DNA from 4 places in the Micromonospora echinofusca genome. Region 3 is predicted to be linked to each of the others. Evidence: riboswitches for the same ligand, from Rfam matches in the RefSeq annotation. Region 3 holds a riboswitch; each other region holds the start of a gene.
What was found. Region 3 has a riboswitch for cyclic di-AMP ahead of GA0070610_RS05445 (coiled-coil domain-containing protein). Riboswitches for the same ligand answer to the same signal wherever they lie in the genome.

Region 1: it holds a riboswitch for cyclic di-AMP, as region 3 does, so the genes downstream of both, GA0070610_RS18405 (C39 family peptidase) here and GA0070610_RS05445 (coiled-coil domain-containing protein) in region 3, are expected to answer to the same signal.
Region 2: it holds a riboswitch for cyclic di-AMP, as region 3 does, so the genes downstream of both, GA0070610_RS24825 (coiled-coil domain-containing protein) here and GA0070610_RS05445 (coiled-coil domain-containing protein) in region 3, are expected to answer to the same signal.
Region 4: it holds a riboswitch for cyclic di-AMP, as region 3 does, so the genes downstream of both, GA0070610_RS27495 (C40 family peptidase) here and GA0070610_RS05445 (coiled-coil domain-containing protein) in region 3, are expected to answer to the same signal.

What each region holds. Positions count from the first base shown of each region.
Region 1 is NZ_LT607733.1:4,353,123-4,360,265, reverse strand. It holds gene GA0070610_RS18410 (acyltransferase family protein) at 1-663, shown strand, start outside; cyclic di-AMP (ydaO/yuaA leader) riboswitch at 1,017-1,157, shown strand; gene GA0070610_RS18405 (C39 family peptidase) at 1,386-2,231, shown strand; gene GA0070610_RS18400 (alpha/beta fold hydrolase) at 2,337-3,080, shown strand; gene GA0070610_RS18395 (CDP-glycerol glycerophosphotransferase family protein) at 3,104-4,831, opposite strand; gene GA0070610_RS18390 (bifunctional cytidylyltransferase/SDR family oxidoreductase) at 4,869-6,371, opposite strand; gene GA0070610_RS18385 (ABC transporter ATP-binding protein) at 6,516-7,143, opposite strand, start outside.
Region 2 is NZ_LT607733.1:5,789,036-5,796,178, reverse strand. It holds gene GA0070610_RS24835 (helix-turn-helix transcriptional regulator) at 1-1, opposite strand, end outside; gene GA0070610_RS24830 (carbonic anhydrase) at 237-983, shown strand; gene GA0070610_RS24825 (coiled-coil domain-containing protein) at 1,105-2,121, opposite strand; cyclic di-AMP (ydaO/yuaA leader) riboswitch at 2,125-2,256, opposite strand; gene GA0070610_RS24820 (YibE/F family protein) at 2,423-3,766, opposite strand; gene GA0070610_RS24815 (hypothetical protein) at 4,157-4,954, shown strand; gene GA0070610_RS24810 (DUF305 domain-containing protein) at 5,037-5,663, shown strand; gene GA0070610_RS24805 (metal-sensitive transcriptional regulator) at 5,812-6,114, opposite strand; gene GA0070610_RS24800 (heavy-metal-associated domain-containing protein) at 6,267-6,476, shown strand; gene GA0070610_RS24795 (hypothetical protein) at 6,506-7,143, shown strand, end outside.
Region 3 is NZ_LT607733.1:1,187,110-1,194,252, reverse strand. It holds gene GA0070610_RS05465 (carbonic anhydrase) at 1-250, opposite strand, end outside; gene GA0070610_RS05460 (alpha/beta fold hydrolase) at 398-1,327, shown strand; gene GA0070610_RS05455 (HelD family protein) at 1,477-3,594, shown strand; gene GA0070610_RS05450 (cation diffusion facilitator family transporter) at 3,672-4,589, shown strand; cyclic di-AMP (ydaO/yuaA leader) riboswitch at 4,743-4,874, shown strand; gene GA0070610_RS05445 (coiled-coil domain-containing protein) at 4,888-5,967, shown strand; gene GA0070610_RS05440 (hypothetical protein) at 6,000-6,479, opposite strand; gene GA0070610_RS05435 (1-phosphofructokinase family hexose kinase) at 6,654-7,143, shown strand, end outside.
Region 4 is NZ_LT607733.1:6,385,792-6,392,934, reverse strand. It holds gene GA0070610_RS27515 ((Fe-S)-binding protein) at 1-776, shown strand, start outside; gene GA0070610_RS27510 (GOLPH3/VPS74 family protein) at 839-1,516, opposite strand; gene GA0070610_RS27505 (C40 family peptidase) at 1,808-2,821, shown strand; gene GA0070610_RS27500 (N-acetylmuramoyl-L-alanine amidase) at 2,906-4,924, opposite strand; cyclic di-AMP (ydaO/yuaA leader) riboswitch at 5,163-5,297, shown strand; gene GA0070610_RS27495 (C40 family peptidase) at 5,310-6,350, shown strand; gene dcd (dCTP deaminase) at 6,405-6,983, opposite strand; gene GA0070610_RS27485 (pyridoxamine 5'-phosphate oxidase family protein) at 7,062-7,143, shown strand, end outside.

The DNA of each region.
Region 1 (7,143 bases), 3.2 Mb from region 3:
CTCTGGCCGGCCCAGTCCCTGGTGCCGGAGGAGAGCCGGTGGTGGTTCACCCAGGTCTTCCCGCCGGTGCGGTCGCTGGAGTTCTGGATGGGCGTGGCCGCCGCCGAGCTGATGCGGCGCGGCCGGTGGCGGGGCCCGAGCCTGCCGGTGGCCAGCCTGGTGTTCGTGGCGACCTGGGTGCTCGCCGCGCAGTGGGTCCGCGCCGAACTGTGGGCGGCGCTGCTCTCGGTGGCGTACATCCTGGTCATCGCGGCGGCGGCGGACGCCGACGTACGCGGGCGGCGCTCGCCGTGGCGGTCCCGCCCGATGGTCTGGCTCGGCGAGGTCTCCTTCGCCTTCTACCTGGTGCACGTCCTGGTGATGATCAGCGTCCTGCGGTTCACCGGCGACTGGGGTGTCGGGTTCCCCGGCTGGTGGGGGCTGGCGGTGGTGCTCGGCTTCCTGCTGGTCAACCTGGCCCTGGCCGCCCTGCTGCACCGCTTCGTCGAGACGCCGATGATGCGGCTGCTCACCCCGCGCAGGACGGCCCGCCCGACACCGCGCGGCGGGGACGACGGCGGGACGGACCCCGGCGCCTCCGGGCCACCACCGGGGAAGCGGGGCGACGCCGTGCCGCGTCCCCGGCCCGCCGACCACCCGGCGGCGTACGTCGACTCGCGCTGACCGCCCCGGGCTCGGGCCGCTCCGACCGGGGCGGCCAGCGCCCGGCGGAATCCCACCGGTCGAGAAAGCCCGACCGTTTCCGTGACGCCGGTCACCGCGACGCCGAACCGGTCATAGGGCGTGGCCGGGTCGTTTCCCGCCGGGGTTTCGGGGTCGATGCCCGCCACTCGTCCCGTTGTCACCCTCGGGCGCCGGCCGAAACGGTCGTCCCATTGAGTCACGTCAGTGGCGGGCTGCCCGCAAAAATTGCGTCCCGATCAGGGTTTAAGCAGGTGGGGCGGGGTTGGCAGGGCGCGGACCGGCCAGTAATGTCGGCGCGTCCGGTGCGGTACCCGATCGCCCAGAGGCGACGCCGCACCGACCCGCCCAATCGTGAACGACGAGCCGGGGACCCAGTGCTTCGTGGGGTGAATCCGTGGGCCGCAGGCCTGTGGTAGGGCGTTCTTCCCGCCCGAATCCGTCAGCTAACCCGGTCGGCGGCGTCGGAAGGAGTTCCATCCTCGTGCAGCACCCACCCACCCCTCGGTTGTTCCGCCGTCTCCACGGCGCCGCGGTGCCCGCGCTCGCCCCTTCGCAGGTAGCGAGCTGACCGACCGGTCACCGTTCGTCGCCCGGCATCCCGGGCGCATCCCCTGAGTGGCCCACGACCCGCACGGACGCCCGTCCGCGCGGTCGGTCCGCCCTGCCCGCGGCGCGGACCGCCGGCCGCTCACCCCGAGCCCGTGGAGGAAACCGTGAAGCACCACCTCAGGCGACAGCTACGTCGCCTCACGTCCGATCGTCCGTACCAGTTTGCCGCCGCGTCCGTCGCGGCGCTCGTGCTGGCGTCGGGCACGGGCGCGCTGCTGGCCGGAGCCGACGAGGCCCCCGCCGCCGCGCAGGCCCCGGTCGCCGCGAGCGAGCCCCGCGAGGACACCGCGGCCTCGCGCGGCCAGGCCCGGATCGCGACGGCCCCGTCCAGCGCGGCCCCGGCCACCGCCAGCGCCGCCCCCTCGGCCAGCGCCACCAGCACCGCCCCGGACCCGGACCTGACCCGCAAGCCGGAGCCGCCGAAGCCACCGGCCGCGAAGAGCCTGGACTACGACTACCAGGCCCAGACCACGTTCTACAACTGCGGTCCGGCGGCCGTCCGGCACGCCCTCAGCGCCGCCGGCATCGCACGCAGCCAGGACGCTCTCGGTGCCCAGCTGGGCACCGACCAGATGGGCACCGACTCGGCCCAGGACACCACCCGCGTGCTGAACGCGACGGTGAAGGGCGAGCCGTACCGGACCCGGATGATCCCCGGCGGCGCCGCCACCCCGGCGCAGATGGACCGGCTCCAGGCCGACGTCGTCGCGGCCATCGGCGACGGGCGGGGCGTCGTGGTGAACGTCGCCGGCAGCGCCACGGACACCGACGGCGGCTGGCACTCGTTCCCCGGCGGCCACTACGTGGCCGTGGTCGGCTACCAGGACGAGGGACGGCTCGTGAAGATCGCCGACTCGGCGAACCCGGCGACCGCGTCGTACTGGATGAGCACCATCGCCCTGGCGAACTGGGCCGCCACCCGCGGCTACTCCGCCTGAGCGACCCCGACGGGCGTCGGCCCCCCATCCCGGGGGCCGGCGCCCGTTGTCGTGCCCGGGTCACGGCCCTCGCCCGGCGCCCCGGTGGGTGACAGACTGCGCGGCATGGTCGATGAATCGGGTGACCGCGACGGCCGGCGGGTGCTCCTGCTGCTGCACGGCATGGGCGCGACCGGCGACGTGTGGCTGCCCTGCGCGCCGCTGCTGGAGCGCCGCTGGGCGGGACGCTGGCTGGCGCCGGACCTCGCCGGTCACGGCTGGTCGCCGCCGCTGCCGGAGTACTCGTTCGCGGGCCTGGCCGCGCGGATCGCCGCCGGGCTGACGGCAGGCGACCGGCTCGTCGTGCTGGGGCACTCCCTCGGCGGGGTGGTCGGGCTGGCGCTCGCCGCCCGTGGCGCCGGGGTGCCGGTCGAGGCCGTGGTCGGCCTCGGCATCAAGGCGGTCTGGTCGCCGGCCGAGCTGGCGAAGGCGGGTGAGCTGGCGGCCCGTCCGGTGACCTGGTTCGCGAGCCGGGACGAGGCGGCCCGCCGCTACCTGCGGGTGGCCGGCCTTACCGGGCTCTTCGCACCGGACCATCACGTCGTGGAGGCCGGGCTGCGGCAGGTCGACGGTCGCTGGCGGCTGGCGATGGACCCCGCCGCGTTCGACGTGGGCGAGCCGGAGCTGCCGGCCCTGCTGGCGGCGACCGACGTGCCGGTGCTGCTGGCCCGTGGCGAGCACGACCCGATGGTCACCGACGCCCAGCTCAAGGAGCTGGGCGTGCCGGTCGCCACCCTGCCCGGCCTCGGGCACAACGCCCACGTCGAGGCCCCCGGGACGGTCCTGGACCTCGTCGAGCCCTACCGCTGACCCGTCCCCGCCGGCCGGGCGTGTCAGGTGGCGGGGGAGAGCGTCGCCTCGTCCGGATCGACCGGCAGGCCGGGCCCGCCGGCGGTACGCGGGGCCGGCGGGATCCAGCCCTCGTCGAGCTGGCGCCGCGCGGCCGTCAGGAACGCCTCGGCGTACGTCTCGGCGGGGAAGTCGCCCAGGTAGCGGCTCCGGGTGACCCAGCGGGCCGACGCCAGCGGATCGGTGTCCAGCAGCGCGGTCAGCACCTCGTCCGCGTTCGACATGTCGCGCCGCAGCACGTAGCCCGACCCGGCGAGCGGGAACTGCTCGCAGAACCGGTCGCCGGAGCCCACCATGTCGGTCACCGCGTACGGCTTGCCCGAGTAGAGGTAGTCGGAGATCACCCCGGACACGTCGGAGATCAGCGCGTCCGAGCGGTTCACGCACTCGGTCAGGGTCAGCTCCCGGCTGGCGGCGGCGCCGAAGACGTGCTGCCGGCCGCTGCGCGCCCGGTCGGCGGCCAGCAGTTCGGTGAGCCGGCCCAGCTGCCGGGCGGACGCCGGGTTCTGCGAGGTGTACGGGTGGGCGCGCAGGATCACCGTCGCGCCCCGGTCGAGCAGCCGGCGCAGCAGGGTCTCGGCCACCGGCAGGGAGCAGTAGTTCGCGTCCGCGTTGTGCCCGGTCCAGGTCGGCGTGTAGAGCACGGTCGGGTTGGCCCGGCCGTGCGCCGGCTCGGGGCGTACCTCGATCGACTCGACCTGCGGGCGGCCGACGACGACGAACTTCTCCGCCGGGATGTCCACCCCGGCGCGGGCGTACCGGTCGATGGCGGCCTGGCCGGCGACGAAGATCCGGTCGAAGATCGCCGAGACGGGGTTGGCGCTGGGCGCCTTGTCGCTGTCGCCGTGGTGCAGCTGGACGTGGGTCAGCTGGGTGAAGCGGATGCAGTGGCTGTTCTTCGCGCCGTGGTTGACGTAGAAGGCCACCCGCAGGCTGGGCACCAGCGCCTCGTCCATCGCCCTGGTGGTGGGGCAGTAGACCACGGGAGCGCTGGTGGCCGCCGCGATCAACGGCAGGAACTCCGGCTCGCGCACCATCACCAGGAACGGCCGGCCGATCCGCTCCAGGTACGGCAGCCACATGGTGACCTGGTACTCCGAGCCCGGCGGCGCGGAGAAGTGCAGCAGGAACTCGGGCTGGTGCCGGCGCAGCGCGCGGGACACCGCCGAACCGCCGGCCCCCGGGCGGAACCGGCGCCGGGCCAGGTCCAGCCCGACCGCCCCGGCGCCGGTGGCCACCAGCAGCACGGCCGCCAGCGCGACGCCGGCCGGCAGGTTCGCGACGGCCGCCAGCGCCAGCAGGGCCAGCAGCCCCGCCAGGGCGTCGCCGAGGCGGGCGGCGACCAGCGGCGTCCAGGAGCGCACCGGCAGGTTCGCGGCGCGCACCTCCAGGCCGCCCGCGTCCCGCAGCGGATTGACCAGCAGCACCAGCCCCAGCAGGACCAGCGCGGTCGCGGCCAGCGCGGGATCGAAGCCGGCGTCGAGGCGGCGGGCGTAGCCGACCAGGATCGCCGCCGCGACCAGCGCGGTCTCCGCCGCGTTGTCGGCGCCCGGGCGCACCCGCCGCTCCCAGGCGGCCGCCGCGAGGGCGCCCACGGCCAGCCCCAGCCCCCAGCCGGTCGCGCCGGTCAGCGCGACCACGAGGAACGCCAGCACCGCCAGGCCGGTGGCCAGCGCGCGGGCGAGCAGCTTCCGAACCAGGTCACCACGCATGTCGGCTCCGTTTCCCGCCGTGGCCCGAAATCCGCCGTCAGCCGGCGTCGGCGAGGCTCGCGTCCCGCTCGGCCCGCGCGGGCCCCGGCTGGGCCGGCACCTCGCCGGGCGCGCGGCGCACGTCGATGACCTGCCCGGTCAGGTCGGAGATCAGCACGTCCAGCGACGACTGGGCGACGGTCTCGGCGGCGAGCAGGGTGTGCTCCGGCTCCTCGCCGAACGCCTTGGTGCGCATCGGGGTCGCGGTCCGCTCGGGGTTGATGCAGTTGACCCGTACGCCGAACTCCGCCCACTCGTCCGACAGCGCCTGGGTGAGGTTGACCAGGGCCGCCTTGGTGGAGGAGTAGAGCGCGTAGCGGGCCCGGCCCCGGGTGTAGGAGCTGGAGGTGTAGAGCAGCAGCTGGCCCTTGGTCTGCTGGAGGTAGGGCAGCGACTGGCGGGCGACGATGACGGGCCCCACGAAGTTGACCTGGAGCACCCGGTCCATGGTGTCCTGGTCCATCTCGGCGAGGGCGCCCTTCTCCAGGATGCCGGCCGTGACCACCACGTGGTCGATCCGGCCGGTGGCCTCGAAGGCGGTCTTCAGCGCCGCCTCGACGTCCTCGGCGCGCTCGACGTGGGTGCCGGTGCTGGAGCGGCTGAACGGGAAGACCTGCGCGCCGTAGCGGCGGGCCAGCTCGGCGAGGTCGTGGCCGATGCCGTAGCTGCCGCCGAAGACGACGATGGTCCGGCCGGTCAGCTCCTCGGTGTAGCTGCGCTCGTCGGTCACCCGGGGCGCCTGCGCGGCGGCGAGCTGGAACAGCTTGTCCGCCAGGTGCACGTCGACGGGGTGGGTGACCTTGATGTTCTCGTCGGAGCCGTCGATGACCTTGATCGGCGTGCCGGGCAGGTAGCGCAGCACCACCCCGCAGTCGTCGGTGGCGGCGAAGTGCGGGTCGCCCTCGGCGAGCCGGTAGGCCTCGCGGATGGTGCCCGAGCGGAACGCCTGCGGCGTCTGGCCCCGGCGCAGCGAGGAGCGCACCGGGATGTCGGTGATGCAGTCGTCCTCGTCGACCTGGACGATCGTGTCGGCCGACGGGATCGCCACGTCGACCGCCGAGTACGTCCAGAGCGCGTTCACGCACTCCCGGACGATCCGGCCGCTGACCAGGGGCCGCACCGCGTCGTGGAAGAGGATGTTGCAGTCGCCCTCGCCGACGGCGTCGAGCGCGATCCGGGTGGTGGCGTTGCGGGTGTCGCCGCCCTCGATCACCTTGGTGACCTTGCGGAAGCCGGCCTTGTCGACGATCTGCTGGGCGTCGGCGAGGTGGCCCGTGGCCATCAGCACGACGATCTCGTCGATCTCGGGCGCCGCCTCGAAGACCGCCAGGGTGTGCTCGATGATCGGCTTACCGGCGATCTTGAGCAGCTGCTTCGGGATGCCGAGGCCCAGCCGGGTCCCGGTGCCGCCGGCCAGCACCACCGCCACCGTCCGCGAGGGCCGCCACGGTGCCGGGTTCTCCGGTGCGGCGGTCGGGCCAGCGGTGTGGTCCTGCGTCATTGCCGAAGCCTCACTCTCAGGGTGCGTGAACAGAAGGTTCCGCCCGGGCGGCGACCGGATGAACCTTAACGCGCGGACCGCGCCGCCCCCACGGGGCGACGCGGTCGGCCGGCACCGGGCGGATGCCGTACGTGCGCCGGGGCGCTACTTGCCGCTGAACGCCTCGTACTCCCGGACGACCTCGTCGGTCGGGCCGTCCATGCGCAGGACGCCCGATTCCAGCCAGATCGTCCGCTCGCAGGTGTCCCGGATCGAGGAGAGCTGGTGGCTGACGAGGAACACCGTGCCGGCGCCCTCGCGCAGCTCCCGTACCCGCCGCTCGCTGCGCTTGCGGAAGATCTTGTCGCCGGTGGCGAGGGCCTCGTCGATGAGCAGCACGTCGTGCTTCTTGGCCGCGGCGATGGAGAACCGCAGCCGGGCGCCCATGCCGGAGGAGTAGGTGCGCATCGGCAGCGAGGCGAAGTCGCCCCGCTGGTTGATGCCGGAGAAGTCGATGATCTCCGGGGTGCGGCGCTGCACCTCCTCGGGCGACATGCCCATGGCCAGGCAGCCCAGCACGACGTTGCGCTCGCCGGAGAGGTCGTTGAGCAGGGCCGCGTTGACCCCGAGCAGCGACGGCTGCCCCTGCGTGTAGACCGCGCCGCGGTTGACCGGCAGCAGGCCGGCGATGGCGCGCAGCATGGTCGACTTGCCCGAGCCGTTGCTGCCGATCAGCCCGATCGCCTCGCCCCGGTACGCGGTGAAGCTGACCCCCTTGACCGCGTGCACCTCC
Region 2 (7,143 bases), 2.4 Mb from region 3:
TCGTATGGCCCTTTCCTCGCGCCTGCCGTGCGCCCTCGCGCGCTGGCTGACGCGCTTGCGCGTGAACCGCAGGTCGGCGGGCGGCCGGCGGCCGGCGTACCAGGCGCCGACAAACATATGAAATGGATATCACGCATACCTTGACGTACCTTGCGGTGCGTGTGACCGTGGTGGCAGCCCGCGTCCAGCGTCGGCCCGGGTGACCAGGCCGTTCACGTCAGGAGCGAGGTGTTGGGATGAGTCGTCCCGGATCGCCAGGCACTCAACCGGGCCCGGAGCGGACGCTGCCGGTGTCGACCATGGGCACCGCCCCGGCCGACGCCAGCACCGCGCCGGCCGTCCCCGCGAGTCCCGAGCAGGCGCTCGCCGAGCTGCACGCCGGCAACCGGCGGTTCGTGACCGGCGCGCCGCGCCACCCCAACCAGGACGCCGGGCACCGTACCGCGGTCGCCGACGGGCAGCACCCCTTCGCGGTGATCGTCGGCTGCTCCGACTCCCGCCTCGCTGCCGAGATCATCTTCGATCGTGGCCTGGGTGACCTCTTCGTGGTCCGCACCGCCGGGCACACCATCGGCCCCGAGGTGCTGGGCAGCGTCGAGTACGCCGTGACCGTCCTGGGCACGCCCCTGGTGGTGGTGCTCGGGCACGACTCCTGCGGGGCCGTCCAGGCGGCGCGTACGGCGGACGCCACCGGTGCCCCGCCGGTCGGGCACCTCTGCGCCGTGGTGGACGCCGTGGTGCCCAGCCTGCGGCGGGCCGCCGCCGAGGGCGTGGAGGACATCGACGGGATCGTCGACATCCACATCGCGCACACCGTCGAGGCGATGCTCGACCGTTCCGCCGTCCTCGCCACGGAGGTGGCCGCCGGCCGCTGCGGCGTGGTCGGCATGTCGTACCGGCTGACCGCCGGTGAGGTGCGGACGGTGGCCGCCGTGCCCGCCCGTACGGTCGACGCGCCGGAGCCGGCCGCCAGCGCCGCCTGATCCTCCCGCCGAGCCGTCCCGACCGGTCGTCGTCGGGCCGCACGACGACACAGGGCCGCTCCCGCGTCCGGTGGGGGCGGCCCTGTGTCGGTCCCGGCTTCGCCGGCCCGTGGGCGGGCGGCTAGAGCAGTGACACGTGCACGTGGTCGGTGTGGTTCGACGGGCCGCTGTAGGACTTCCAGCCGGTCGCCGGGAACCAGATCTGCCGGTTCCAGATCACGTAGTAGATGCCGAGCCGGTCGGCGTTGCGGACCAGGAACGCGGTCAGGTTGTTGCCGTACATGTAGGTGTCGTCGTTGTGCCAGGGGGAGAAGCCGCTCCTCTGCAACGACCAGTCGCAGGCCCGGCCCTTCGGATGCTCGTACGGCCCGCCGGAGCGGTAACAGCCGACGAACCGGTTGAAGCCGACCCGCTTGACCTCCTTGTACATGTGCAGCGTGCGCGCGGTGATGCAGCCGGAGGTGGTGGGATCGTCCTCGGTGCAGCCCAGGGGCTTCCAGTCGCCGTCGGCCGTACGTCCCGGCGCGATTTTCGCCACCGGCGAGGTGGCGACCACCTTGCCACTGGTCAGCCCCCTGCCGCCGACCAGTGCGAGCGCCTTCTCCGCCTCCCGCTTGCCGCGCGCCATCTCGTTCGTCAGCTTCTGCTGCTCGCGGACCTCGGCGTCGAGCGCCAGCTTGGCCTGCTCGGCGCGGTTCTTGACCGCGTTCACCTCGGCGAGCTTCTTGGAGTTGACCAGGTTCAGCTCGTCGAGGGCGGCGGCGCGCTTGACGAACGAGTCGGGGCTGGCGGTGTCCAGCAGCATCGACACCGCGCCGATCCGTCCCGTCCGGTAGGACTGGGCGGCGATCTGACTGACCTGCGGGGCCAGCGCGTTCAGTTCGGCCTGTGCCCGGTTGACCTCCAGGGCCAGTTCGAGCTGGCGCTTCTTCGACTTCTCCAGCTTCGCCTTGGCCTGCACGTAGGACCGGTTGCGGGCCTCGATCAGGTCGTCGAGCAGCTTGGGCTCGTCGTCGCCGTGGCCGGAGGGCTTGGGTGGGGTGGGCGCGGCCACCGCCGGGAGAGGCCCGGCGAAGACCGCCAGGGCGGCGAGTACGGCCACCACGGGCGTCAGCCAGCGGCGTAGGGGTGCCGTCACAGTTTTCCCTTCCGTCGACCGCCGACCGGGTTAGCTGACGGGTTCGGGGCGGAAGTGGCCCCTACCGCTGTCGCGGATTCACCCCACGTGCCTGGGTCCCCGGCTCGCCTGGCGGCGATTGGGCGGCGGCACCGCAGGCGCCGCTGCGCGCCTTCGGCGGTGACCGGCAGCGAGGTTACCTGAGAGCACTCCCGGGGATCTACGTCCCTAAGCCGACTAAATGCGTTATTTCGTAATGGCTGACGGTGACCAGTGACGCGTTTATCAGGGCGGGAACCCCGAATCGTCACGCAGAGGAGTGTCACCATGCGGTGTCCGTTCTCCTGTTGTGGTCGGGCCATCCGGCGGGAGCGGCGGACGGCACGTCTCCGCGCGGCCCGCTGAGCGCCTCCAGCGCCTCGGCCCGGTCGGCCGCCGGCCGAGGCGTCGGCGCGGGGGCCGCGCGGTCGGTGGGCTCCCCGGCCCGCCGGCCCGCCGTGGTCACCAGGGCCGCCAGACCGGTGGTCAGCGGCACGGCGGCGATCAGCCCGAGGGTGGCGACCGCGCTGCGGACGATCTCCTGGGCGAGGAACTCGCTGGTGAGAAGCTGGGTCACCGCCCGCGAGTCGGCGGTGAGCAGGAGCAGCACCGGCAGCGAGGCGCCGGCGTACGCCAGCACGATCGTGTTCACCGTCGAGGCGATGTGCGCCCGCCCGACCCGGGTCGCCGCCCGGTAGAGCTGCCTGCGGGACAGGCCCGGGTTGGCGTGCGCCAGCTCGGTGACGGTGGCGGCCTGGGTGACCGTGACGTCGTCGAGCACCCCGAGGGAGCCGATGATGATCCCGGCCAGCAGCAGCCCGTGCAGGTCGACGTCGGCCTGGTACATCGACAGCGTGGTGGCGTCCTCGGAGCCGAAGCCGGTCAGGTGGGTCGCGGCGGTGGCGATGGTGCCGAGGACGCCGGTCAGCACCAGGCTGCCCAACGTGCCGAGTACGGCGACCGAGGTCTGCGCGGTCACGCCGTGGGTCAGGTAGAGCACCACGAACATGATCAGGGCGGCGCCGACGACCGCGACCAGGAGCGGGGGGCTCCCGGCGCTGATGCCCGGCAGCACGAAGGTCAGCAGGATGGCGAAGCTCGCCGCCAGGCCGGCCAGCGCGGCCAGCCCTCGCCACCGCCCGAAGGCGACGATCGCGGCCGCGAAGAGCGCCACCAGCCAGACCAGCGGCTTGCCGCGCTGGTGCTCCGCGATGTTGTAGGAGCTGGCGGTGGGATCGGCGGGGTCGATGAGCTCGACCAGGATGATCTCGTCGTCCACGGCGACGGTCGGCGCACCGGGGCCGGCCGGGACCGGCGTCTGGACCTGCTGGCCGGCGTCGGGGCCGTCCTCGACCCGTACGGTGACGGTGCCGCAGGGGCCCCGCGGGGCGTCGGGGCTTCCCTCCGGCACCTCCGGGGCCGGCGGGCACGGCTCCGTCACCACCCGGGTCACGGTGCCGTGGTGGCGGGGTGGCTCGGTGCCGGCCGCCGGGTCGGGCGCGTCCCACGGCCACAGCACCAGGGCGGCGATCAGCGTGGCGACGAAGAGGGGCACCACCGTCGCGACGAGGATCCGCCGCACCCTCGGCGGGGCGGACGGAACGGGACGGGTGTGGTCGGCGCCCAACGAGTTTCTCCCAACGGATCCAGGGCGGGGTACGGGCCGGCGGGCCGGTCGGTTCAACGTCGCCACGGAGGCGGGGCGGGAACCGTCCCCCACCTGGCGGTGTGGTCACGTGCCGTGGTCGTCGGCTCCCGCCCGGCGACGGGTGACCGGCGCCGTCGCCCGGCGGGGGGCGCGGGGCGGGCGGTGCGGAGTCCGGAGGGCCACCGGCCGAATGGTAGCCACCCCGGCATCGGGGCGCAGGTCGTGCGGGTGGTGTCGCGACGCGGACCTTCGCCGCGCAGGTCCGGCCCGCCCACGTGCGTGACCTACGCACGCCCGGCCGCGCTCACGTGCGGGGGTCGCCGCGGGTGGTACCCGTGCGGAACGGGCCGACGCGCTAGCGTGACGGATGTGCGGAAGACGGTGACGGCGGCGCGGGGCGCGCGGCTCCTGCTGCTCGTCGGCACGCTGCTCGGGCTGGCCGCGATGCACACGATCGGCCACGAGTCGCACCAGACCGGTCATCCCGCGGACCCGTCGCCGCACATTGCCGTCGCGCCCGCCCGGAACGCCACCGTCGTGCCCGTCCCGCACGCCGCGGTCGTGCCTGTCGCGCCCGTGCCGCACGCCGCCCGCGCGCGCGTCGCCTCCGCCCCGCACGCCGCGCTCGCGCCCGTCCCGCACGCCGCGCTCGCGCCCGTCCCGCACGCCGCGCTCGCGCCCGTCCCGCACGCCGCGCTCGCGCCCGTCCCGCACGCCGCGCTCGCGCCCGTCCCGCACGCCGCGCTCGCGCCCGTCCCGCACGCCGCGCTCGCGCCCGTCCCGCACGCCGCGCTCGCGCCCGTCCCGCACGCCGCGCTCGCGCCCGTCCCGCACGCCGCGCTCTTGCCGCCTTCGCAGGACGTCGCCGCTCCGCACGCCGTGGGGGCGGCCCTCCAGGCCGTGGTGGGCTGTCCCGGGGGCTGCGCCTCCGAGGAACTGCTGCCTGCCGGCGGGGGCACGGGGGGAGGGCCGTCCGGGTGGGGCGTGTGCCTGGCCGTGTTGGGCGCGTTCGCGGCCGCGCTGCTGCTGGCGGCGCTGTTGTCGGTCCGCGTACGCGCCGTCGGCCCGACCCGGGGCGGTTCGGCCGGCGCCTTCCCGCCGCCCCGGGCCCCGCCGCCCCGGCCGGTCGGTCTGCGGCTCGCCACGGTCTCGGTGCTGCGCAGGTAGGACGCGTTCGACGCGGGTGCGGCTGCACGCCGTTCCGCGTCCTCGTCGTGCCGCGTACGTTCCGACTCCGAAAGGGTCCACCATGACCACTCGTACCCTCGCGCGCCGTGCCGTCCTGGCCGGCGTCGCGGTCACCACCGCCCTCGCCCTCGCCGCCTGCGGCGGCGACGACCACTCGTCGCCGGGCGCGGGGCACGGCACCCCCGGCACCGGCGGGCCGGCGGCCACCGCCACCGGTGCGGCCGCGTTCGGCGACGCCGACGCGATGTTCGCCCAGATGATGATTCCGCACCACCGGCAGGCGGTGGAGATGGCCGACCTGGCGCCGACGCGGGCGGCGGACCCGGAGGTCAAGCGGCTCGCCGCGGAGATCAAGGCCGCCCAGGCGCCCGAGATCGCCACGATGAGCGGTTGGTTGGCGGCCTGGGGTCGGCCGGTGCCGTCGCCGGGCGGGATGCCCCACATGGACCACGGCATGCCCGGCATGATGTCCGACGCCGACATGACGAAGCTGGCGGCCGCCACCGGCCGGGAGTTCGACCGGCAGTTCCTGACCATGATGATCGCCCACCACGAGGGCGCCATCACCATGGCCCGCGACGAGCTGGCCCGGGGCGTGAACGCGGAGGCCAAGGCCCTGGCCCAGCAGATCGCCAGCACCCAGCAGGCGGAGATCGACACGATGCGCAAGATCCTCGGCCGGTTCTGACCCGCACGTCCCGGCGTCCCCGACCCGGGGGCGCCGGGACGCCGCGACCGTCCCCGGCCGGGGGCGCCGGGGCGCCGCAGCCGGACCTCGCCGGGAGGAGCCCGTCGGGTGGACCCGGTGTGCCGACGGATGAAGGACCTGCCGGCGGTCAGCCGCGCTTCATCAGGCGGCCGACGGCGGCCATCATCTCGGTGGCCATCTCGTCGGCCCGGCCCTCGGCCGCGCCCTCGTGCATGCAGTGCCGCGCGTGGCCGTCGAGCAGACCGAGCGCGACCTTGTCCAGGGCGGCCTGGATCGCGGAGATCTGGGTGAGCACGTCGATGCAGTAGCGGTCGTCGTCGACCATCTTCTCGATGCCACGGACCTGCCCCTCGACGCGGCGCAGCCGCGCGAGCAGCTGGTCCTTGGTGGCGGTGTAGCCCCTGGTCGGGGTGGGCGTCGGTGTGGTCATGAGGTCGAGGATAACGTACCCCTCGGGGGTATGGTACGGTCCTCCGTGTCCGAGATACCCCCACCGGGTACCGGTACGCCGCACGGGCAGTCGAATGCCTCCGTATTACCCCTGGGGGGTATAGGCTGGGGGCGTCGAGAGGAGAGAGTTCCATGATCACCACCACGTACCAGGTGCAGGGCATGACCTGCGGGCACTGCGCCACCGCGGTCAGCAACGAGGTCGGCGCGATCCAGGGCGTCAGCGACGTCCAGGTCGACGTCGCCGCCGGTCGGGTCACCGTCACCAGCGAGGGCCCGTTGGACACCGACACCGTGCGCTCCGCCGTCGACGAGGCCGGTTACGACCTCGTCGGCGCCTGAGAGCGGGCACGGGGAAGACGAGGCACACCATGAACACGGCGACGAAGCTGAGCGGTTTCGCCCTCGGCCTCGCGGTGGTGTTCGGCGCGACGTACGGGGTCGGTCGGGTGGCCGACCCCGTGTCGCCGCCCGCCGAGGCCCCGCACGACGCCGGCGGGGGGCACGGCGACGACGGCGGAGCCGGACACGCGGGCGACAACGGCGCGGCGGCCCACCTGCCCGGCGGGCTGCTGGTCTCCGACCGCGGGTACACCCTGCGTCCGGTGGACGCCCCGGCCGGGCAGTTCGCCTTCCAGGTCACCGGTCCGGACGGCCGGGCGGTGACCGCGTACGACGTGGCGCACGACAAGCGCATGCACCTGATCGTGGCCCGCCGCGACCTCTCCGGCTTTCGGCACGTGCACCCCGAGATGGCGCCGGACGGCACCTGGCGGGTCGACTCGCCGCTCGCCGGGCCGGGCGTCTGGCGGGCGTTCGCCGACTTCACCCCGACCGGGGGCGAGGCGCTGACCCTGGGCGTCGACGTGACCGTTCCCGGCGCGCTGACCGGGCGGCCCCTGCCTGCCCCGGCGACCAGCACCACGGTCGACGGCTACACCGTCACCCTCGCCGGCGCCCCGCAGCCCGGGCGCACCGCCGAGCTGACCCTGAGCGTGAGCCGAGGCGG
Region 3 (7,143 bases):
AACCGAGCACCGCCCGGTCGAGCACGTGCCCGCCGGTGCGGATCACGCAGATCGAGCCGAAGGTCTGGTCGAAGATCGCCTCCAGCGGCACCCGCGAGTCGATGCAGCCGAGCAGCACCGCGTACGGCTGCTGGTCTCCGGAGGCCGCCGCGGCGGCCGCGGTGACGTCGTGGCCGTGGATCGGCTGGCCGCTGACGAAGCGGCGGTTGCCGGCGAGCAGCTCGGCCAGCGCGGCCCGGGGCGACCCCATGCCCTCAGCTTGGCGGGCCCCCGGGAGGTTCGGAGCGGGTTGCGAATCTTCTCACCGACCCGGTTGTCGTGGTCTCATGACGGGTAGCCGGTGTTACCACCGGGTATCCCCGGTGTTGCGGTTCCGTGCGGCCCTGGGGAGGTGACGATGCCGGAGCACGTCGAGGTACGTCTTCCCGACGACGTACGCCTGCACGTCGAGGCGGCCGGACCGGCCGACGCCGAGGTCACGGTCGTGCTGCTGCACGGCTGGACGCTCGACGGGCGGGCCTGGCACCGGCAGCTCGCCGACCTGCGGCGACGCTTCGGCGACGCGGTGCGGGTGGTGACCTACGACGCGCGCGGCCACGGCCGGTCGAGCTGCATGGCGCTGCCCACCGCCACCGTGGCCCAGCTCGGCGACGACCTCGCCGCAGTGCTGGACGAGGTGGCCCCGACCGGCCGCGTCGTGCTGGTCGGCCACTCGATGGGCGGTATGACGATCATGGAGTACGCGCACCGCCACCCCGGGCACTTCGCCGCCCGGACGGCCGGGCTGGTCTTCGTCTCCACCACCGCCGAGGGCCACACGCACACCGTCTACGGCCTCTCCCCCCGGATCGCCCGGCTGATCCGGCTCGCCGAGACCACCGGGGCCGGCGTGCTGGCCCGGTGCGGGGCCTGGCGACCGCCCCGGGCGCTGCTGCGCGCGCTGCGTCCCAGCATCCGCTGGATGCTTTTCGGCGACCGCTGTGACCCGCACGACATCCGGCTGGTCACCTCGGCGGTGGCCCGCGCCACCCTCCGCTCGATCGGCGGGTTCCGCGCCTCCATCGGGGCGCAGCACCGGCTGGACACCCTCGCCGCGCTGGCCCACCTGCCGGCCGCCGCCCTGGTCGGCGACCGGGACCGGCTCACCCCGCCGCCCTGCGCCGAGTCGATCGCTGGCGCGCTGCCGGCGACCGAGCTGACCGTCTGCCCGGGTGCCGGGCACATGCTGATGATGGAGCGGCCCGACGAGGTCAACGAGGCGCTGGGCGGCGTGCTCCGGCGCGTACTCGCCGCCCCCGGCGCCACCGCCGCCGCCCGGGCGGACTGACCGGGCGCGGCCCCGCGGGGGCGTGACGCGGGTTCCTTTCCCGCACCGGTCGCGCCGCTGGTTGCGCGCGGGCCGTACCCTCTTGCGGTTGGCCTGGCGCGGTTGGCGCGGTTCGCGCCGCCCGCCGCCGACGTCAGGAGGAGCGAGCGGTGACCGACCAAACCACCCTGGAACAGGAGATCGCCGTCGAGCAGCGGCATCTCGACCGGGTGTACGCCCGACTGGCCGAGCTGCGCCGGTCGGCGGTCAGCGCCGAGAAGGAGGGCTACCGGCTCGCCCGGGTGGGCAACTTCGGTGCGCTGGTCGAACGGGACGCGATGGTGTTCCACGCCGCGCGGCGGCGGCACATGCTCGACGCCGAGCACGAGGGCCTGGTCTTCGGCCGGCTGGACCTGCTCGACCGGCAGGTGCTGCACGTCGGGCGGCTCGGCATCCGGGACGACGACGCGTCCACCCTGGTGGTCGACTGGCGGGCCCCGGCGGCCGCCGCCTTCTACCAGGCCACCCCCGCGCAGCCGCTGGGCGTGGTGCGGCGCCGCACGATCCAGTCCTCCGCCGAGCGGGTCACCCGCATCGAGGACGACCTGCTCGACCCCGTCGCGGCCCCCGCCGACATGGCGGTCGTCGGCGACGGCGCGCTGCTGGCCACGCTGTCGAAGGCCACCGGCCGGGGCATGCGCGACATCGTGGCCACCATCCAGCGGGAGCAGGACGAGGCGATCCGCTCCCCCGGCTCGGGCGTGACGATCGTGTCCGGCGGCCCGGGCACCGGGAAGACGGCCGTCGCCCTGCACCGGGCCGCGTACCTGCTCTATTCCGACCGCAGCCGGTTCGCCGGTGGCGGCATCCTGGTGGTGGGCCCGTCCTCGGTCTTCGTCGAGTACATCGCCTCGGTGCTGCCCTCGCTCGGCGAGGACACCGCCACCCTGCACTCGCTGGGCACGCTCTTCGCGGGCATGACGGCCACCCGCACCGACGCACCGGAGGTGGCGGCGGTCAAGGGCTCGCTGCGGATGCGGCGGGTGCTGGAGCGGGCGGTCCGGGACGCGGTGCCGGACGGCCCGACCGAGCTGCGCCTGCTCTACCGGGGCGCGCTGCTCCGGCTGGAGCGCCGCGAGTTGGACGGCATCCGGGACCGGGCGATGCCTCGCGGCGCACGGCGCAACGAGGTGCGCCGGGCCGGCTTCGACGGGGTCTTCGCGGCGCTCTGGGCGCAGGCCCGCCGGTTGGGCGTCGGCCGGCTGCCCGAGCAGCGCGCGTTCGAGGACGAGATCGCCGAGCGGCCGGAGTTCCGGGAGTTCCTCAAGGCGTGGTGGCCCCGGCTGCACCCCCGGCACGTGCTGGGCTGGCTGGCCCGCCCCGACCGGATGCACCGTTACGCCGCCGGCATCCTCTCCCGCGCCGAGATCCGGCTGCTGACCGACGCGTACCGCAGCCTCGACGCCGCCGGGCTGACGATCGCCGACGTCGCGCTGCTCGACGAGCTGGACGCCCTGCTCGGCAAGCCGATGAAGCCCGCCCGCGCGAAGCGGGACCCGTTCCAGCTGGCCGGCGGGGTCCGCGAGCTGAGCACCTTCGCCGACCGGCAGCGCGCCGCCCGCGAGGCGGCCCGGGAACGCCCGGAGGACTACCGGGAGTACGCGCACGTGGTGGTCGACGAGTCGCAGGACGTCTCGCCGATGCAGTGGCGCATGATCGGCCGGCGCGGCCGGTTGGCCTCCTGGACGGTGGTGGGCGACCCGGCCCAGACGGCGTGGACGGGCGAGGCGGAGGAGTTGACCCGGGCCCGGGACCAGGCGTTGGGCCGGCGCAAGCGGCACCACTTCACCCTCACCACCAACTACCGCAACTCGGCGGAGATCTTCGCGGTGGCGGCGGCCGAGATCCGCCGGCTGCATCCGGACCTCCCGCTGCCCCGGGCGGTGCGGTCCACCGGCGTCGACCCGGTCGCGCTGGTGGTGCCGCAGGTGGAGCTGGAGGCCGCCGTCGCGGCGGCGACCACGGCGCTGCTCGCCGAGGTCGAGGGCACGGTCGGCGTGATCACGCCCGTGCCCCGCCGCGACGAGGTCGCCGGCTGGCTGGCCGGCCTGGCCGCGCCGCGGCTTCAGGTGGTGACCAGCCTGGAGGCCAAGGGCATGGAGTACGACGGGGTCGTCCTCGTCGCCCCGAGCGAGATCCGGGCCGACCCGGGGTCGGGCGTGCGGACGCTCTACGTGGCGCTGTCCCGGGCCACCCAGCGGCTGACCACCGTCGACCCCACTGGCTGAGAACCCGTTACTTGCACACATAGCGATGTGAGCATAAATTGAACGCGAATCCGGACCCCCAGAGGGAGGATGGGCGCGTGGGCGCAGGTCATGACCACCACCACGGGTCGGTGGCGAACGCCGCACACCGCCACCGGGGCCGGCTCTGGGCGGCGTTCGGTCTGCTCGCCGGCCTGATGGTGGTGGAGGCGGTGGCCGCCTTCCGGACGGGCTCGCTGGCCCTGCTCAGCGACGCCGGGCACATGTTCACCGACGTGCTCGGCATCGGCATGGCGCTCGCCGCGATCTCGGCGACCCGGCGGGCGGGCGGCGACCCGCAGCGCACGTTCGGCCTCTACCGGCTGGAGGTGCTCGCCGCCCTGGCCAATGCCGTGCTGCTCTCCGGCGTCGCGGTCTACGTCGTGATCGAGGCGGTACGCCGCTTCGGCGACCCGCCGGAGGTGCTGGCCGGCCCGATGCTGGTGGTCGCCGTGTTCGGCCTGCTCGCCAACATCGGCGCCTTCGCCCTGCTGCGTTCGGGGGCGAAGGAGAGCATCAACGTCCACGGCGCGTACCTGGAGGTCCTCGGCGACCTGCTGGGGTCACTCGGCGTGATCGCGGCGGCACTGCTGATCGCCACCACCGGCTGGTGGTGGGCCGACCCGCTGGTTGCCGTCGCGATCGGGCTGTTCATCCTGCCGCGCACCTGGCGACTCGGGCGGGCGGCGCTGCGCATCCTGGTGCAGGCCGCGCCGGAGCACCTCCAGGTAACGGCCGTGCACGACCGGCTGGCCGCCGTGCCGGGCGTCGCCGAGGTGCACGACCTGCACGTCTGGACGCTGACCTCCGGGATGGAGGTGGCCTCGGCGCACCTGACCATGACACCCGACGCGGAGGTCGGCGCGGTGCTGGGCGCCGCCCGGGCCGCGCTGCACGACGACTTCCAGATCGAGCACGCCACGTTGCAGATCGAGCCGGGAGCGTCGCCAGGGGCTTGCGGGGCGGTTGAGTGGTAATGAGGACAACCTTAAATCTGGGAGAGTATTGTCGCGTTATGCCGGATTTGACTGTTAGTGGACATGCACCGTGCGTCACCTGCACTGCAGCAGTCACACCGGCACCGGTAGGCTCTGCTTCGGCCTCCGCCAGGCGGCACCCACCGGTGCCGGCGGTGGCCGCCGCCTAATCGCCCGGCGGGGCGAACCGGGGAACCATGTTCGTGGGGTGCATCCGCGTCAGCGGTAGGGATCTTCCGTCCCGAACCCGTCAGCTAACCCGGTCGGCGGCTGACGGAAGGACACGTGTATGCCAGTGATGGCACCTGTACGACGACGTGCCGCCCGGACGGCGGCCCTGATCACCACGATGCTCGCCCTCGGCGCCGCGGTGGCCCCGGTCACCGCCGCCCCGGCGGCGGCCGCCACCCGCGCCGGCCTGCTCGCCGCCACCCCCGGCCAGGACGAGGAGGGCGGCACGCCCGCCCTGCGGGCCCAACTCGAGGCCGCCAGCAAGGGCTACCTCGACGCCAAGCGCGCCCTCGACACGTCGGCCAAACGGCAGCAGCAGCTCGCCGCCCAGCTCAAGACCACCGAGGTCGAGCTGACGGCGCGCAGCGCCAAGGTCGGCGAGATCGCGGGGGCCGCCTACCGCACCGGCCGGCTCAGTGTGGCGTCCGCCCTGCTCAACAGCGGTTCGCCGGACGGCTTCATGGACCGCGCCGCCGCCCTCGACGCGGTGGCCGCCAAGGAGGACCGCGCCCTGCGCGAGCTCCAGCAGACCCGGGACGAGGCCGCCCGCACGAAGCTCGCTCTGGACGGCGAGATCCGGGAGCAGCGCAAGCAGGTCACCGTGATGGCCAAGCGCAAGGAGCAGGCCGAACGGGCGCTGACGGTCGCCAACCAGAAGCAGCAACAGCGACAGTCCGCGGGCGGAGGCGGCTCGCCGGGCGGCACCTCCAGCAAGACGGCGAAGGCGGCGCCGCGCAACTCCGACGGCTCCTGGCCGCGCGAGTCGTGCAGCGTCAACGACCCCACCCCCGCCAACGGCTGCATCACGCCGCGTACGCTGCACGCGCTCAACCAGGCCAAGGCGGCGGGCTTCACCCGCTACGTCTCCTGCTACCGCCCCGGCGGCTCCGGCGAGCACCCCAAGGGCCGGGCGTGCGACTTCGCGGCCCAGAAGGGCGGCTTCGGCGGCGACGCCACCGGCGGTGACCGGACGTACGGCAACAACCTGGCGGCGTTCTACGTGCGCAACGCCGACCGGCTCGCCGTGCTCTACGTGATCTGGTACCGGCAGATCTGGCTGCCGAGCAGCGGGTGGAAGTCGTACAGCGGTGCCAACGGCGATCCGTCCAGCGACCACACCAACCACGTGCACCTGTCGGTCTACTGACGCCCACGCCTCGGTGCCCCGCCCGTCGCGGGTCACCGGGGCGTGTCGGCGGGTGGCGGCTGCGGCGCGGCACCGTCGAGGACCACGGCGAGGCGCGCGGCCAGTCCGAGGTGGGCGGCGCGCGCCTGGCGGAACGCGTAGCCGAAGAGCGGCGCGGGTGCGGCGAGGGTAATCTCCACGTCGACGCGGACCACGCCGTCGGGCTCCGGCCGCAGCCGGGTGTGGTTGCGCACCGTGGTGGCGGGCCACTGCCGGGCCACGGTGACGATCTCGTCGGGCTCGTCGACCAGGACGTCGGCCCGGTAGGTGATCGGCAGCCGTACCGGCCCGGCGGCCAGCCGGTCGGTGATGTCGTAGCTGGCCCGGGCACCGGGACGGGGCGGCACCCGCCGGACCCGGACGATCAGCGGGTGCAGGCCCTTCTGCCTCCTCGGATCGACGAGCAACGCCGCGGCCCGCGCCACGGAGCAGCGCGCCTGGACGGTGTAGCTGAAGGAACTCCGCCTGAGCACGCCGTCTCCCCACCGCCGATGGTCGCCCGATGGTCGCGCATGCCGGGCGCCCTGGCAACGCCGCGCCGATCCCGCCCGGAGTCCGGACGTCCTGCCGGCGACCCCACTACCGTCAGCTTATGGATGGTCACGGGACGCATTGGCCAGGGGTGGGCGCATGAACGGGTACGACGGATGAGCGGGCACGTGATGGTCTTCGCGCCCACACCTCGGCTGACGGTGACCGTCGACCAGCCCAGCGACGCCCCGGAGCTGCACCTGCACCCCGGCGGGCAGGGCGTCTGGCAGGCCCGGATGGTGATGTCGCTCGGCGTCGACGTGGTGCTCTGCACCGCCCTCGGGGGCGAGATCGGTCAGGTGCTGGAGCCCCTGCTCGTCAGCGAGGGGGTCAACCTGAAGGTCGTGGTGCGCGACTCCGGCAGCGGCGGGTACGTGCACGACCGCCGTGAGGGCTCCCGGCAGGAGATCGTGGACGTGCCCGGCCAGCCGCTCAGCCGGCACGAGTTGGACGAGCTCTACAACCTGGCGCTCGGCGAGGGGCTGCGCGCCACGGTCAGCGTGCTGAGCGGGCCGAACGAGCCGTCGCTGGTCCCGGCCGACCTCTACCGACGGTTCGCCGCCGACCTGGGGGCCAATGGCAGCCGGGTGGTGGTCGATCTCTGCG
Region 4 (7,143 bases), 1.8 Mb from region 3:
GGGTCGGCTGCGCTGGCGCGTTCGAGGACCGGGCCAAGAAGACCACGCGGGCGGTCGCCACGCTGCTCAACGAGGCGGGCGTCAAGTTCGCGATCCTCGGCGAGGGCGAGACCTGCTCCGGCGACCCGGCCCGCCGCATCGGCAACGAGTTCGTCTTCCAGATGCTCGCGCAGCAGAACGTGGAGACCCTCAACGAGGCGTTCGAGGGCCGGGAGAAGAGCAAGCGGAAGATCGTCGCGACCTGCCCGCACTGCTTCAACACCCTCGGCAACGAGTACGGCCAGCTCGGCGGCGAGTTCGAGGTGGTCCACCACACCCAGCTCCTGGCGCACCTGGTCGCCACCGGCAAGCTCACCCCGGTGCAGCCGGTCGACGGCGGCGTCACCTACCACGACCCCTGCTACCTGGGCCGGCACAACCGGGTCTTCGCCCCGCCGCGCGAGGTGCTGGGGTCCGCCATCTCCGGCGAGCTGACCGAGATGCCCCGCAACAGCGAGCGCTCCTTCTGCTGCGGCGCCGGCGGCGCCCGGATGTGGATGGAGGAGAAGATCGGCAAGCGGATCAACGTGGACCGGGTCGAGGAGGCCATGTCCACCGGGGCGAAGACGGTCGCCGTCGGCTGCCCGTTCTGCTCGACGATGCTCAACGACGGCGTGAACGGCAAGGGCGCCGGGGAACAGGTCGAGGTCGTCGACGTGGCCAGCGTGCTGCTCCGGTCGGTCAAGCCCGACGCACCGGGTGGCACCGACACCGAGCGGCTGCCGGTCGCCGGCTGACGCGTACCCCCTGCGACGCCCCGACGGCGGCGGCACCCTCCCGGTGCCGCCGCCGTCGGCGTTCAGGAGGTCGTGGTGATGATGGCGGCCGTGGTCGCCGTGGTGGTGGCGATCAGCACGGCGGCCTGGGTCTCCTCGATGGCCTTCCTCGTGGCGGCGGACGCCCAGTCGCCGGCGGCGATCTCGGTCAGCCGGCGCTTGACGTGCTCCTTCGGCAGCTCCGCGAACAGCTTGCGATCCAGGCCGACGGCCTGCGCGAGGCCGATGAGGGCGGCCGTGCGCCCGTCCACCGGGCCCTCCCCGGCCACGGCGGCGACCATCCGCTGCCGGGCCTGCGTCTCCACCGCCGGCTCCGCGCCGGTGGACGAGGGATAGCGGGTACGCGGGAAGACCCACAGCACCTTGTCCGAGTCGCGGCGGAGCACGCCTGCGGTGACCAGCCCGTCCAGCACCTGCTCGGGCAGGTCCTTGGCGAGCCGGCCGATCCAGTCCGTCGGCTTGCGCCGCTTCTCGTCGGCGGCGATCCGGGTCAGCGCGTCGTCGAGCTGCCGCTGCCCGACGGGGGTCGGGTCGGTCACCACCATCCGGCCGTCGACGATCTCGACCCGGCCGGCGAGCGCCAGTTCCAGCAGCAGGGCGCCGGCCAGGCCGTAGTCGAGCGTGGGCCGGCCGAGCCGGTTGTCCCCCGCGTCGTCGTAGCCGAGCAGGGCGAGTTCGTGGGCGAGCGTGAGCGGTGCCATGTCCCGACGGTAGCCGGGCCCGGCGGGGCGGGCGGCCTTCTGCGCCGCGACCGGGGATCGTCACCACCCTCCGGGAGGGTGGTCACGCCCGCCGTCGCATCGATTGCCCTCTTTGAGCAGCGGGCGGATACCCTTGGTGCGCAAGCGGTTGCGCAGGCGTGAAGTGGACCTCGGTCGCCTTGATTCCGCTGGCGGCCTTCCCTAATGTTGGGCACCGGCCGCTGTGGGTCGTCTGTCTCGCCCCTCTTCCCTCGCGCGAGGCGCCAAGCGGCCGGGTTGCAAAAGGAGTCGGTGCCGGTGGCAACCATGCCCCCTCATCGTCACGCACCTCGACGGTCTGCTCGTCCGGGTGGCCTGCGCAGGGTCGCCCACCGTCTGCTCACCCTGGTCGCCGCGGCGGCGGTCGGCGCCGGCATGCTGGCCGCGCCCGCCCACGCCGAGCCCTCGGTCGACGAGATCGAGGCCGCGATCGACCAGAAGTGGGAGCAGCTCGAGCCCACCATCGAGCAGTACAACAAGGTGCGGGCGCAGCTGAAGGTCAACCGCAAGAAGTCGGAGGACCTCCAGAAGAAGATCCAGCCGTTGGCGCTGGAGAGTGAGCTGGCGATGGACCGGGTCGGCGCCCTCGCCTCCCGCTACTACATCTCCGGCCCGTCGCAGGAGATCGGCGCGCTGCTCGTCAGCGCCAAGCCCCACACGCTGACCGAGCAGCTGACGCTGCTGGACCGCCTCGCCGCGCAGGAGCGTAAGCAGCTCGAGGGCGTGACCAAGGTCCGTCAGAAGTTCGACGCGGAGAAGCAGAAGCTCGACACGCTGATCGTCTCGCAGACGAAGCAGCAGAACGACCTGGCTGCCAAGAAGAAGCAGATCGACTCCGACATCAAGAAGCTCGAGGCGTCGCTGCCGGTCACGACCGTCAAGACGGAGAAGTGCCCGACCATCAACGGCGTGGTCAGCGACGCGGCCCGCACCGCGATCCGTACCGCCTGCGCGCAGGTCGGCGATCCGTACGTCTGGGGTGCCACCGGCCCGAACTCGTTCGACTGCTCCGGTCTCACCCAGTACGCCTACAAGGCGGCGGGGATCCACCTGACGCACTTCACGGGTGCACAGTGGAACGAGGGCAAGGCCATCCCGCGTTCCGAGGCGCGTCCGGGTGACCTGGTCTTCTTCTTCAGCGACCTGCACCACGTCGGCCTCTACCTCGGCAACGACAAGATGGTGCACGCGCCCCGGGCCGGCAAGCCGGTCAACGTCTCCAGCATCAACACCATGCCGGTCGCCGGGTTCCGCAGGCCCGGCTGATCCCGCGTACGCGACGGAAGAGCCCCCGGTCGGATCGACCGGGGGCTCTTCTCGTGCGGGTGGATCAGCTCTCGTGCGGGTGGATCAGCGGGGCGCGCCCAGCGGGGAGGGCACCAGGTTCACGTCGTCCAGGTTGACGTACATGATCCGGTGACCGAACTGGATCTGCACGTACCGGTTGTCGCCGCGGACGACCGTCCGGTCACCCGGGGCGGAGCCGTCGAAGGTGACGGCCCGGTAGTACTCGCCGGGGAGCAGGTTGCCGACGGCGTACCGCTCACCGGCCGAGAGGGTGTACTGCAGCGGCGAGATCGCCTGGTACGGCACGCCCTCCGGGTACGCGGCCTGCTCCGGGTAGGCGCGGCCGTACACCGGGATGGTGGCCTTGCCGGCCTTCGGGGTCACCACGAGCCCGACGGACCACTTCGCCGTCGGCTTGGCGGCGGGGTTGTGGAACCACCCCTTCTGGCCGAGGTACCAGATCGCGGTCCAGTCGCCCTGCACCTCGGCCAGCGCGTACGTCTGTCCGGCCGAGACCCGGGCGCCGTGGTCGGAGACGTACGTGGTGTTCGGGGTGCCGTCGGGTCGCAGCGCGATGTCGTTGAGCAGCGGCGCGTCGTGGCTCGGCGCGTTGTGCAGGAACAGCGCCGAGGAGCCGCGCAGCGGGCAGGGGGCGGCCGCCGGGGGCGGGTTCGGCACGCCCGGGGGCTGCCGGTTGCAGCCGGTGAAGGGCGGCTGGTTGGTGGCGAAGTCCGGGTTGATGGTGACCAGCCCGGTGCGGTGCGTGCCGGTCGACTTGAACGGCGCCTTGAGCAGGTCGAAGTAGTGCGACCAGTTCCAGTACGGGCCTGGGTCCCAGTGCATGCCGCGCACGTTCGCGGCGACGGTGCCGGGGACGTTGTCGTGCCCGATGATGTGGTTGCGGTCCAGCGGGATGTTGTACGCTCGCGCCAGGTGGCGGACCAGCTTGGCGGAGGTGCGGTACATCGCCTCGGTGTACCAGGTGCCGTGCCCCGCGAAGCCCTCGTGCTCGAGGCCGATGGACTTCGAGTTCACGTACCAGTTGCCGGCGTGCCAGCCGACGTCCTTGGTCTTGATGTGCTGGGCGATGTGGCCGTCCACCGAGCGCAGGGTGTAGTGCCAGCCCACCCGCTTCGGGTCCTTGACCAGGTTGACGCTGGGACCGAAGTAGCCCTCGGTGTCGTGGATGACGATGTACTCGATCTTCTGCTGGGCGGGCCGGTTCCCCAGGTCGTGGTTGCCGTAGTCGCCGAGCGTGGGGCCGTACTGCTGGTAGGGGGCCGGGATCCACTCGCAGGAGATGTCGCTCGGGCACTCCAGGCCGTCGGGCCGGGTGAGCTTGCGCAGGCGCAGCCGGTCCAGCCAGGAGCGCTCCGGCTGGACCGCGCTGCCGGCGAGCGTGACCCGCTGCCCGTCGTCGGTCAGCCGGCTGTCGCCCGTGGCGATGGTGGCGTACACCTCGTCGGCGAAGGCCGCCGCGGCGTCGGCGCTGTCCGCGCCGGAGTACCGGGCCACCGCGCCGTACCAGGCCGCAGGGTCGGTGCCGGCGCCGACCGGGGCGCCGATCTCCTTCTGGTACGCGGCCAGCAGCGCCGCGCCTCCCCGGATGTTCGTCGTGACGTCCGTGCGCAGCGCCTCCTCGCTGGCGCCGGTCAGGTCCGCGGCGGCGTCGACCGTACGGAGTGCCGACTCGGCGGGCGGGGCGGCGGCCGGCGGCTCGTGGGCCTCGGCCAGGGAACGGCGGGAGTCGTCCCCGCGCGGGTCCTCGGTGCCCTCGTCGTGGTGGGTGCCGCCGGAGGCGGCGACGTGCTCGGCGTCGGTGAGGTGCATCGGTCCGTACCCGCCGCTGGTGCTCGGCGTGCCGGCGTTGGTGTCCCAGCGGGACTGCAGGTAGGAGACCCCGAGCAGGACGCTCTCCGGCACGCCGTACTCGGCCGCCGCGGCGGCGTACTGCTGCTGCCGGTCGTTGGTCGGCGCCGCGGCGGCGGATCCGGCGGCGGTGAGCGGCGTCGCCGCAAGGGCGGCGGCCACGGCGGCGGCCAGCAGGACGCGTCTGCTCCTCGATGTCGCTGACAGGTGCATCAGACCCCCAGTTCGGGCGGGCAAAGGTGGGGCCACCTTCGCCCCGTCCGCCGCCTCTGGTCAATACCTTTCTGCCAGACACTTCAGAAGGAAGAAAATCTTCGCCCCCCGGGTTGCGGAATCGCCCGACCGTGGTGAGTACGGAGTGTCACCGCCGCGAGGGTTGCGGATCGATAACGGTCGTCTCTACTCTGGTCATTCGTCGGCCGGTGACAATCCGTCCAACCAGGGCGGTGACGGTCCGACACCGCCGAGTCGCTCACGAGCGAGCCGGGGACCCAGGTACCCCGGGGTGAATCCGCAGTCCCTGCGGTAGGGCGCCCCTTCCCGCCCGAACCCGTCAGCTAACCCGGTAGGCGGTACGGAAGAAGGAGTACGGAACCCGGTGGCACACCATGCCCCGCGGCCACCGTCGGTCCGGTCGGCCCTCGCCGATCCGACGACGGCTGCGCCGCGCCCACGCTGGTACCGCTGCACCACCGCCCTCGCCGCCCTGGCCGCGTTCGCCGTCGTCCTGACCGGCGGCGCCACGGCGGCCCACGCCGAACCGACGGTCGCCGAGATCGAGCGGCAGATCGACGAGGACTGGAACAAGCTCGAACCCGTCATCGAACGGCACAACGCCACCCGGCAGGACCTGGCCGCCAGGCGCAGGCAGGCCGACGCGCTCGCCGCGCAGATCGGGCCGCTGGAGCGCCAGGTCGACCAGGCGATGGAGAAGGTGGGCGCACTGGCCGCCCGCGCCTACAAGGGCGAGAACGTCTCCGTCGTCAACGCCCTGCTGGGCAGCCGCTCGCCCGGCGAGATGGTCGGGCAGCTCGAACTGCTCGACCGGTTCGCCCAGCATCAGCAGCAGGACGTACGGCAGGTCGCCGAGCTGCGCGACCGGCTGGCCGCGAAGAAGGCGCCGCTGGACGAGATGGTCGCCCAGCTCAGCCGCACCGAGGCCCAGCTCGCGGCGAAGAAGAAGCAGATCAACGCCGAGATCGACCGGTTGCAGAAGCTGCGGCTGCGCGTCTACGGCAACGGCGGCGGCGGGCCGCTGCGTCCCGCCCCCTGCCCGACCGGCTATCCCGGCGGTCCGGCCGGCACCGCCGTCAAGTTCGCCTGTGCCCAGATCGGCAAGCCCTACGTCTGGGGCGCCGAGGGGCCGAACTCGTACGACTGCTCCGGCCTGATGCTCGCCGCCTGGGCGAAGGCCGGGGTCTCGCTGCCGCACAACGCCGCCCAGCAGCGCCGGGCCACCGCGTCCGTCAGCCGGGGCGAACTGCGCCCGGGTGACCTGGTCTTCTACTACAGCGACCTGCACCACGTCGGCATGTACGTCGGCGGGGGCTGGGTGGTGCACGCCTCCCGCGCCGGGGTGCCCGTCAGGATGAAGAAGGTCGACGACGGCCCGATCCACAGCTACGGCCGGCCCGGCTGACGTGCCCGGAGGATCCCTGCCCGGCGGGGGCCCTCCGCCCGGCCGAGGGTCGGGTCAGCGCGTCGGCCAGGTGCGCCAGTGCTGCCAGGAGCGGCTCGGGGTCGGGCCGCGCTGCCCCTGGTAGCGGGAGCCGTAGACGGCCGAGCCGTACGGGTGCTCAGCCGGCGACGAGAGCCGGAAGATGCAGAGCTGGCCGATCTTCATGCCCGGCCAGAGGGTGATGGGCAGGTTCGCCACGTTGGACAGCTCCAGGGTCACGTGACCGGAGAAGCCCGGGTCGATGAAGCCCGCCGTGGAGTGGGTGAGCAGGCCCAGCCGGCCCAGGCTCGACTTGCCCTCCAGGCGGCCGGCGAGCTGGTCGCCGAGCGAGATCACCTCCAGCGTCGAGGCGAGCACGAACTCGCCCGGATGCAGCACGTACGGCTCGCCCTCGGGCACCTCGACCATCGACGTGAGGTCGTCCTGCTGCTGCGCGGGGTCGATGTGGGTGTAGAGGTGGTTGTTGAAGACCCGGAAGAGCTTGTCCAGGCGTACGTCGATGCTGGACGGTTGCACCAGCGCGGGCTCGAACGGCTCCAGCGCGAGCGTCCCCGCCTCGATCTCGGAGGCCAGGTCGCGGTCGGAGAGCAGCATCCGCACACCTTAGCGAGCGACACGCGTGACCTGCGTGTCGGAGTGCATCTTCGTACGTTTGTTCGATAGAATGCCGGCATGGCTTCCTGGTCCGAATTCGCCGCCGACGAGCCCCGCCTCGCCGACGGGATCCGCCTCCTCATGCAGCAGTACGGGCCGG